One region of the Rhizobium sp. CC1099 genome, then DNA from elsewhere that is predicted to be linked to it. Evidence: predicted binding sites of a transcription regulator. Region 1 holds the regulator's gene; the other holds the start of a gene.
What was found. The regulator HrcA, encoded in region 1, represses chaperone genes, less so after heat shock. The targets are predictions, from matches to a motif close to GTTAGCACTCNCNNNNNGNGAGTGCTAAC.

Region 1 (5,181 bases):
ATCTCGCCGAAGGTGATGTCGTAACCTTCCGGTTGGAAGACCGGATCGTAACCGAAACCCTGGGTGCCGCGCGGCGGCCAGACGACGGTACCTTCCACCTCGCCGCGGAAAAGCTCCGTATGCCCGTCTGGCCAGGCGAGGCAGAGCACGCTGACGAAGCGCGCGCGCCGTTGTTCCGGCTTGGTGGCTCCGGCTTTCTCCAGCGCCTGTTGTACCTTTTCCATCCCCATCGCAAAATCGCGCGTGCCGTCTGCGGTCTCGGCCCAGTTGGCCGTATGGACGCCCGGATCGCCACCAAGCACATCGATCACCAGTCCAGAATCGTCGGAAAGCGCCGGCATCCCTGCTGCTTTGGCAGAGGCGAGAGCCTTGATCGTCGCGTTTTCCTCGAAGGTTGTGCCGGTTTCGTCAGGCTCGATGAAGTTGAGGTCCGCTGCCGATTTGGCGGTAAAGCCGAGCGGTCCGATCAGTTCCTGGATCTCGCGGATCTTGCCGGCGTTGTGGCTGGCGACGACGATCGTCTTCGTTTCAAGCGTGCGCATGGTCGGTCCTATTCAATGCCCCAGATTCTGGCTTCGGCGCATTCGAGGCTGTTTCCCGCGGGATCGCGGAAATAGATCGAGCGGCCGCCGTTCGGCCAGTGGACTTCGGATTCGATTTCGATGCCCGCGGCTTTGAGCTTCACCGCCATGGCATCGATGTTTTTACCAGACACGCGGAAACATGCGTGGCCCTGACCTTTCGTGCCGTGGGGCGGCACCTGCAGGGCATCGGCCGCTGGCGGTTTCACCGTTTCATCGGGGTTGAAGATCAACAGCACGCCTTGCCCGCAGCGGAAGAATACATGCCGGTTTGCGGCGCGCGTGATCTTGGCAAGGCCGAGCACGCCTTCGTAAAAAGCCTCGGCCTTGTCGAGATCCTTGGCATAAAGCGCCGTCTCCAGCATGCCTTCCAGCAGGGCAGTCATCCGGCGATGGCCTGTTTCTGCATGTCGACGAGCTCCACGATGCCGGTTTTCGCCATTGTCATCAGCGCCGCAAATTCCCCGTCCGTGAACGGCGTGCCTTCGGCGGTCCCCTGAATTTCAACGATGCCGCCCGCGCCCGTCATGACGAAATTCGCATCGGTTTCGGCCGAGGAATCTTCGAGATAATCGAGGTCGATCACCGGCTGGCTGGCGAAGATGCCGCAGGAAATCGCCGCGACATGATCCTTGAGCACGCGCTCGACCTTGATCATGTTGCGGGTTTCCATCCACTTCAGGCAGTCGTAGAGCGCAATCCAGGCGCCCGTAATGGAGGCCGTGCGCGTACCGCCGTCAGCCTGAATGACGTCGCAGTCGAGCGTGATCTGGCGCTCGCCGAGTTCCTTGAGATCGACGACGGCACGAAGAGAGCGGCCGATCAGGCGCTGGATTTCCTGTGTGCGCCCGCCCTGCTTGCCCGCCGCGGCCTCGCGTTTCATGCGCTCGCCGGTTGCCCGCGGCAGCATGCCATATTCGGCCGTGACCCAGCCCTTTCCAGTGTTGCGCAGCCACGGTGGCGTCTTGTCTTCCAGGCTTGCGGTACAGAGCACATGCGTATCGCCGAATTTGACGAGGCAGGAACCTTCCGCATGCTTTGAAAAATTGCGCTCGAAAGTGACTTTGCGCATCTGGTCGGTTTTTCTGCCTGAAGGCCGCATTGTGATCTCCTGAAGCACGATGCCGAAAACCGTAAGGCGGTTCTCGCAAAACATCATGCATGCTTGAATGGTGTCGACCGCTTCTACGATTGGCCGCAGCCATTTGCAAATTCCCTTTTGCTACGAGGGCGAGAACGGCTATATTTTAAGGATCGTCATCAGCAGCGCAGGTCTAAGGAAGTTCATGGGGTTCAGGTCGACGTCGGTTTCGGATGCCGTTGCTGCGCTGGATGAACGCTCCAAGGAAATCTTCCGCCGGATCGTTGAAGGCTATCTGGAAAGTGGCGAGCCGCTCGGCTCGCGCAATCTCTCCCGCATTCTGCCCATGTCGCTATCGCCCGCGTCGGTGCGCAACGTGATGAGCGACCTGGAGGAGTTGGGCCTGATCTACTCGCCGCATGTCAGCGCCGGACGCCTGCCGACGCAGGGCGGCCTTCGCTTCTTCGTCGATGCCTTCATGCAGGTCGGCGACCTTTCCGCCGAGGACCGTGCGAATATCGACCGCCAGGTTCGCCCCGAAAGCCGCGACAATCCGGTTGAATCGATGATGAACGAGGCAAGCCGGATGCTGTCCGGCATTTCGCGCGGTGCAGGGCTCGTCATCACCTCAAAGAGCGATCCGGTTCTCAAACACGTCGAATTCATCCGCCTGGAGCCCACCAAGGCGTTGGCAGTGCTCGTCGGCGATCACGATCAGGTCGAAAACCGCATTATCGAATTGCCGGCAGGCGTTACGTCGTCGCAGCTGACGGAGGCCGCGAATTTCCTCAATGCCCATATGTCCGGCCAGACATTGCCGGAATTGCGCAAGCAGCTCAGCCGCTTAAAGGAGAACGTCCGCCACGAGCTCGACGCGTTGTCCCGGGATCTCGTCGAGCGCGGTATCGCGGTGTGGTCTGGCGATGCGGACGAAGGCAAACCGCCGCAACTTATTATTCGAGGCCGATCCAATCTGCTCGAGGGCCTGGCAGGCGCGGAGGACCTCGATCGTCTCCGCATGCTCTTCGACGATCTCGAAAAGAAGGACAGCCTGATCGAGCTGCTGAACCTTGCCGAAACCGGTCCGGGCGTGCGCATCTTCATCGGTTCTGAGAACAAGCTCTTTTCGCTTTCCGGCTCATCGCTGATTGTTGCGCCCTATCGCGACGATGACGACCGCATTGTCGGCGCCGTCGGCGTCATCGGGCCGACACGGCTCAATTATTCACGCATCGTGCCGATGGTGGATTACACCGCCCAGCTGATTTCCCGGCTTGCGCGCGGCACGCTGTAAAAAACCGGAATTTTTTCTTCTTTGTCACGCAGACTTGATTTTTTGCGGTCAAAGCTCGATATCGGGCGCATCCCAAGAGAACCCACGACCGGAGACCGTCATGACTGACGAAACGACGAAAAACGGATCTGACGCTGCCGCGGCTGAAGCCGCAGACGACGTTGCCGCAAACGTCGAGAACGAAACCACGGTGGAAGCGCCGCGCCAGCCGGATCCGCTTGAAGTGCTCAAAGCTGAAAATGCCGAGCTGCGCGACCGCTATCTGCGTCTTGCCGCCGAAATGGACAATCTGCGCCGCCGCACGGAGCGCGACGTGAAGGATGCAAAGTCCTACTCGGTCGCGGGCTTTGCGCGCGATATGCTTGCCGTTTCGGACAATCTGCGCCGCGCGCTCGATGCCATCCCGGCAGAGGCGAAGGAAGCGGGCGAGACAGGCCTCAACACTTTGATCGAAGGTGTCGAGATGACGGAGCGCTCCATGCTCTCAGCGCTGGAGCGCCACGGCGTCCGCAAGTTGGATCCGATCGGCCAGAAGTTCGATCCGAACTTCCACCAGGCGATGTTCGAGGTTCCGAATGCCGAAGTGGCGAATAACACGGTCGTCCAGGTCGTTCAGGCAGGCTTCACGATCGGCGAGCGTGTTCTTCGTCCCGCAATGGTCGGCGTGGCCAAAGGCGGCCCGAAGGCAGCGGATGCAGACCTCAACACGGCCTTCACCGAAAAGGACGCCTGATCTTCTTCTCAGGCGCCTTTCATAATCAGTCCGAAAATCAGATGCGGGCGAAGCGCTCGATCAGCAGATCGAAGAAGCCGTCCGCATCCACATAGCGCATCACCTTGGCATTGCGCTTGCGCTCGGTCACATGCCACCAGTCGACCACCGTCATGCCCACGGTCAGCTCCGACTTCACCTCGATCTCGACATTGCAGTCACGGCCCTTGAAGAGCTCAGGCTTCAGTAGGTAGGCGACGACCGCCGGATCGTGCAGAGGCCCACCGTCAGAACCATACTTCTCGACATCGAAGCGCTCGAAGAATTCCAGCATTTCGACCATTGCTTTGGCCGGTGCCGTGCCGAGATCGGCCATGCGCTTGACGCGATCCTTCCGAGTCAGCAGCTGATGTGTCACGTCGAGCGGCATCATCACGATCGCTATGCCGGAACGAAGGACGATGTCGGCTGCTTCCGGATCGACATAGATGTTGAATTCCGCGGCGGGCGTTATGTTGCCGCCCTCGAAGAAGCCGCCTCCCATCATCACCAGTTCACGGATGCGCGGAATGATGTCCGGCGCCTTTTGCAAGGCCATGCCGATATTGGTGAGCGGTCCCAGCGTGCAGAGCGTCACCGTGCCTTCCGGCTCGCGGCGAAGCGTCTCGATGATGAAGTCGACCGCGTGCTGTGCCTGCAGCGGCATCGTCGGCTCATCGAGCTCCGGTCCATCGAGGCCGGTCTTTCCGTGCACGTGCTCGGCCGTGACCAGCTTGCGCGCGATTGGCGCGTCGGCGCCTGCAAAAACCTTCGTGCCGGTCCGTGCGCAGAGCTCGCAGACGATGCGCGCGTTGCGGCTCGTGTAGGAGAGCGGCACATTGCCTGCGACGGTCGTGATGCCGAGCACCTCCAGCTCTTCGGGGCTGCCGAAGGCAAGCATGATGGCCGCTGCATCGTCCTGGCCGGGGTCGGTGTCGATGATGATCTTTCTGGGGTTCGCCATTGCGTTGCTCCGTCTCAAGGTGCACGTCGTCGTGGCAGGCACCATTCGTTTATTTTTCCGTCGCAGATCGGCGCAGCCGTTGCGGTCGACGATGTGATGCGAGCCGCCATGATCTTTGTCAAGCAACGGCCTCAGTCCAACCGTCTTAAATTCATGTGACTGCGATGCGCCGCATATGTCTTGCGCGAAAGGCTCACACTTCCCATATTAACGGCGTCCGGATGCTGCGCTTAGGTCCGGGAAGGTCGCTTGCATCAAGGACTTTGAAAGATGAGCCGCATGACACCTTTCGCCAGCCCGCTGCTTCTGGGCTTCGACGCCATGGAAAAGACGCTTGAACGCATTTCCAAGGCAAGCGACGGTTACCCACCCTACAATATCGAACGTATCGCCCCCGGCCAAGGAGCGCCTGAGCGCCTGCGCATCACGGTTGCCGTCGCCGGTTTCAGCGAAGACGAGCTGGACGTTACGACGGAAGAGAATCAATTGTTGATCCGCGGCCGCCAGGTC
Region 2 (5,181 bases), 510 kb from region 1:
ATCGGCCTTTCTCTTACGATGCTTGCGCTTGTTGCCGGCTTGCCGTCTGGTTTGCCCCATCCAGCTTGAAGCGCGGAAAGATGAAGACCCCCGCCATACTGCCACTGAATTTTTCCTCCACTCCGCTCGATTCACCCATGCAGAAAACCGGCTGACGCAGGCTGTTCGGCATCATGATCGTGGTGGAAAAGCAGAAGGACGACGAAAGTGTTGTGGCTTGTTCGAAAAGCGCGAGGATATGCCCCCGATCTTTCGGATCATAGCAGCGCAGCAGGCTCAGAAGGCCGCATTCCTGTGCCGAAAGGCCATGCAGCAGGCTGCTCCAGTCGCCGAGGCGGATGATTCCGCTTGAAAAGTCGCCGGCCCAGGCCTCGGAGACCGAAAATTGCGCAATCATATCCTGATTACGATGGGTCAGATCCAGCGAGCCAGGCATCAGGGGGGCGGCAACAGTTGCTTTGGCGATTTTAAACAAGGGGTTCCCCGGTTCGGGCGCAGTCTCCGCTGCGCTGCGGTCAGAGCGAAACAGGGTCATACGGCGCCAGGCATCATGCCTGCGGTCTGGAACCTCGATCGCCGGCGGGGCACTGAGGCTTGCTCTTGCTTGTCGCGCAAACGTTCGTCGCCAAATGTTCGCGCAGGTTGAGACGGCGTTCCGGCCTCGCTGGCGGGTGAAAACGATCCTCGAACACACATCAATTGCAGCGCGGATTTATAGGAGCTTTTCGCCAAACGGCAACGGCTTTTTCGGGGCGGAACCCTCGCCCGGCCAAGACGGTTCAGCCGGCTATTTTGCTGGAAAACGTCGCATGAGAAGTACAAAGAATCAATTTGTGATGGATTGTGCGTGGTTTCGCTTCGCAAAGAAGTGGTTTTGCCCGGCAAATGCCTCTTTAAGCGAAATTCGAATATTTGTTGAAAAATCTGGCGGCGCAAGCCTCGCGAAAGCTCCGGGCTGGTGGCGGCAAGAGAACGGGCCAAGTTAAACGCTTTGGAAAGTCGACGGCTTGCCCTGCGCGTGCGCAGCTGCGAATCGCGCTTCAAAAGAAAAGGGCGGCCCGAAGACCGCCCTTCCTGAACTGAACCGGATGGCTCAGATGCGAGACCTCAGTCTCACATCATGTCCATGCCGCCCATTCCGCCCATGCCGCCCGGCATTGCCGGAGCGTCCTTCTTCGGCAGCTCGGCGATCATCGCTTCCGTGGTGATCAGCAGCGAAGCAACCGAGGCTGCATTCTGCAGAGCCGTACGGACGACCTTGACCGGGTCGACGATACCCATGGCGATCATATCGCCATATTCGCTGGTCTGGGCGTTGTAGCCGTAGTTGTCGTCATTCTTGTCGAGGATCTTGCCGACGACGATCGAAGCTTCGTCACCAGCGTTGTCAGCGATCTGGCGAACCAGCGACTGCAGCGCCTTGCGAACGATGTTGATGCCGGCTTCCTGATCGTCGTTCACGCCCTTGGACGTGATCTTGACGGAGGAACGGAGCAGGGCAACGCCGCCGCCCGGGACGATACCTTCCTGAACAGCAGCGCGCGTCGCATTGAGGGCGTCGTCGATGCGGTCCTTCTTTTCCTTCACTTCGACTTCCGTCGAGCCGCCGACGCGGATGACGGCAACGCCGCCTGCGAGCTTGGCAAGGCGTTCCTGCAGCTTCTCGCGGTCGTAGTCGGAGGTGGTTTCTTCGATCTGCGCCTTGATCTGCGCAACGCGGCCTTCGATGTCGGACTTGGCGCCGGCGCCGTCGACGATCGTGGTGTTTTCCTTGGAGATCGAAACCTTCTTGGTGCGGCCGAGCATGTCGAGGGTAACGGACTCGAGCTTGATGCCGAGATCTTCGGAGATGACCGTACCACCGGTCAGGATCGCGATGTCCTCGAGCATGGCCTTGCGGCGGTCGCCGAAGCCCGGAGCCTTGACGGCAGCAATCTTCAGCCCGCCGCGCAGCTTGTTGACGACGAGCGTTGCAAGTGCTTCGCCTTCGACGTCTTCAGCGATGATCAGCAGCGGCTTGCCGGTCTGAACGACGGCTTCGAGAACCGGAAGCATCGACTGCAGGTTGGAGAGCTTCTTCTCGTGCAGAAGGATATAGGCGTCGTCGAGGTCAGCAACCATCTTTTCCGGGTTGGTCACGAAGTACGGGCTGAGATAGCCGCGGTCGAACTGCATGCCTTCGACGACTTCGAGTTCGGTTTCGGCGGTCTTGGCTTCTTCGACAGTGATGACGCCTTCGTTGCCGACCTTCTGCATGGCTTCAGCAATGTCGCGACCGACCTGGCTGTCGCCGTTTGCGGAGATCGTGCCGACCTGTGCAACTTCTTCCGAAGTGGAGATCTTCTTGGCCTTGGCCTGGAGATCCTTGACGACTTCAGTAACGGCAAGATCGATACCGCGCTTCAGATCCATCGGGTTCATGCCGGCTGCAACGGCCTTGTTGCCTTCGCGAACGATGGCCTGAGCAAGAACGGTTGCGGTCGTGGTGCCGTCACCGGCGATGTCGTTGGTCTTCGAAGCGACTTCGCGGACCATCTGGGCGCCCATGTTTTCGAACTTGTCGTCCAGTTCGATCTCCTTGGCGACCGAAACACCGTCCTTGGTGATGCGCGGCGCGCCGAAGGACTTGTCGATGATGACGTTGCGACCCTTCGGGCCGAGCGTTACCTTGACTGCGTCAGCGAGGATATCGACGCCGCGCAGCATCTTTTCGCGCGCGGTGCGGCCGAACTTAATTTCTTTAGCTGCCATTTTGAAAACTCCTGAGAAGGGTTGTCAGCGATTTCGGGTAAAAAGCGACCGGCTGGATCAGCCGATGATGCCCATGATGTCGGCTTCCTTCATGATCAGAAGGTCTTCGCCGTTGATCTTGACTTCTGTGCCGGACCACTTGCCGAACAGAACGCGGTCGCCAGCCTTGACGTCGAGAGCGACGACCTTGCCGGACTCGTCACGAGCGCCGGAGCCGACGGCGACGATTTCGCCTTCCTGCGGCTTTTCCTTAGCGGTATCGGGAATGATGATGCCGCCTTTGGTCTTTTCTTCGGATTCAACGCGGCGAACGACGACGCGGTCGTGAAGGGGGCGGAAATTGGTGCTTGCCATTGTCTAATCCCTCGATCAAATGACATTCGCAGGCCGGGCGGCCCACATGGATAAGTGTTAGCACTCTCCGTTGAGGAGTGCTAGCGCCGAGCATTTAGGGATGGCTCCAGAAGGAGTCAAGAAGACCCATCACGGAATTTTGCGCCGGAATTGTGAAGAGGGCGGGAATTGTTTGAAGCATCGCCCGATTCGACGCGTGTCGGTTGCTTGAGCTTCGGAGTGCCCGCGCAGGCTGTCAACTGCGTGGCCTTCCTCTCGTGGAAGGTCCGACGGTTTTTCCTAAAGATCGCCCGAAAATCCCTTGCCATCGCGGCATGCCTTTGCAATGTCACGCCTGACTGAAAGCAAATCGGGAAATCGGATGGCCAAGCGGATTAGAAGTTTTGCGGAGATCACCAGCCAGTATGATGCGGTGTTCTGCGATGTCTGGGGCGTGCTGCACAATGGCGTCGATCCCTTCCCGACGGCCGCTGCCGCTCTGGAAGCCGCGCGCGGCGAGGGGCTTGCCGTCATCCTTATCACCAATTCGCCGCGCATCGCGCCTCAGGTGGTCGCCCAGCTTCGCCAGATCGGCATCCAGGACGGCGCCTATGACCGGATCGTCACCTCCGGCGACGTCACCCGCGGCCTGATCGCCGAAGGCCCGAAGAAGGTGTACCTGCTTGGCCCGGATCGCGATCTGGCCATCATCGAAGGTCTCGGCGTCGAGCGCGTCGATGCGAAGGACGCTCAATCCGTGGTCTGCACCGGATTCTTCGACGACGAGACGGAAAAGCCGGAAGACTACACGGATATGCTCAAGGATTTTCAGGCACGCAACGTGCCGATGGTCTGCGCCAATCCGGACCTCGTCGTTGAACGTGGTCACCGCATCATCCCCTGCGCCGGCGCCATGGCTGCCTATTACCACCAGTTGGGCGGCGAGATCCGCATCGCCGGAAAGCCGCACGCGCCGATCTACGACGCCGTGCTGAAAACCGCGCACGAACTCCACGGCGATTTCCCGAAAAGCCGCATTCTTGCCATCGGCGACGGCATGCCGACGGATGTGCACGGCGCTCTCGATTACGGCCTCGATCTCCTCTATATCAGCGGCGGTATCCACGCGAAGGAATACACGCTGAACGGCGAGACCGACGAGGCGATCCTGCATGCCTATCTCGAACGCGAGAAGGCCGCGCCCAAGTGGTGGATGCCGCGCCTCGCATAAGAAGAAGCCCGCCGATGACCGTTTTTCACCGCAATGAAACCCGCGAACCCTTGCCTGCCCACCTGAAGGGCGGGGTGATTGCCATCGGCAATTTCGACGGCGTTCATCGCGGCCATCAATCGGTGCTGAACCGCGCGCTGGAAATCTCGAACGAGCGGGACATCCCGGCGCTGGTGCTGACTTTTGAGCCGCATCCCCGCACGGTCTTCAGGCCGGAAACACCGGTCTTCCGCATCACGCCCGCACCCCTGAAGGCCCGCATCCTGGAAGCGATCGGCTTCAACGCCGTTATCGAATATCCTTTCGACCGCGAATTCTCGCAGCGCTCGCCGGACGACTTCATCCACGGCATCTTGAAGGACTGGCTGGGCGCCTCCGAAGTCGTCACCGGCTTCGACTTCCATTTCGGCAAGAATCGCGAGGGCGGCCCGGCCTTCCTTATGGATGCCGGCCATAAATACGGTTTCGGCGTCACGCTGATCGACGCCTTCCGCGACGAGAATGCCGAGGTCGTCTCATCGAGCCGCATCCGCGAGTTGTTGAAGGAAGGCGATGTCAGCGAGGCCGCCGCGCTGCTCGGCTACCGCTACACAGTCGAGGCTGAGGTGATCGGCGGCGAAAAGCTCGGCCGCGAGCTCGGTTTTCCAACCGCAAACATGCAGCTTCCGCCGGAGGCCGAACTTGCAGCCGGCATCTACGGCGTCCGCTTCCGCCTGGACGACGGCAAGCTCTACGATGCAGTTGCGAGCTACGGCCGCCGCCCGACGGTGATCGAAAACGGTGCGCCGCTGCTGGAGACCTACCTCTTCGATTTCAACGGCGACCTCTACGGCCGGACCTGTTCCGTCTCCTTCTTCGGCCACCTG

Region 2: groES (co-chaperone GroES) is a predicted target of HrcA. The motif match lies at 3,162-3,190, and genes of this name have one in related genera.

What each region holds. Positions count from the first base shown of each region.
Region 1 is NZ_CP121641.1:10,179-15,359, forward strand. Features, by position in the region: gene rdgB (RdgB/HAM1 family non-canonical purine NTP pyrophosphatase) at 1-542, opposite strand, end outside; gene QA644_RS00050 (VOC family protein) at 551-967, opposite strand; gene rph (ribonuclease PH) at 964-1,683, opposite strand; gene hrcA (heat-inducible transcriptional repressor HrcA) at 1,868-2,956, shown strand; gene grpE (nucleotide exchange factor GrpE) at 3,057-3,689, shown strand; gene QA644_RS00070 (nucleoside hydrolase) at 3,727-4,671, opposite strand; gene QA644_RS00075 (Hsp20 family protein) at 4,942-5,181, shown strand, end outside.
Region 2 is NZ_CP121641.1:519,717-524,897, forward strand. Features, by position in the region: gene QA644_RS02560 (hypothetical protein) at 14-475, opposite strand; gene QA644_RS02565 (hypothetical protein) at 630-986, shown strand; gene groL (chaperonin GroEL) at 1,114-2,751, opposite strand; gene groES (co-chaperone GroES) at 2,809-3,105, opposite strand; gene QA644_RS02580 (TIGR01459 family HAD-type hydrolase) at 3,467-4,315, shown strand; gene QA644_RS02585 (bifunctional riboflavin kinase/FAD synthetase) at 4,330-5,181, shown strand, end outside.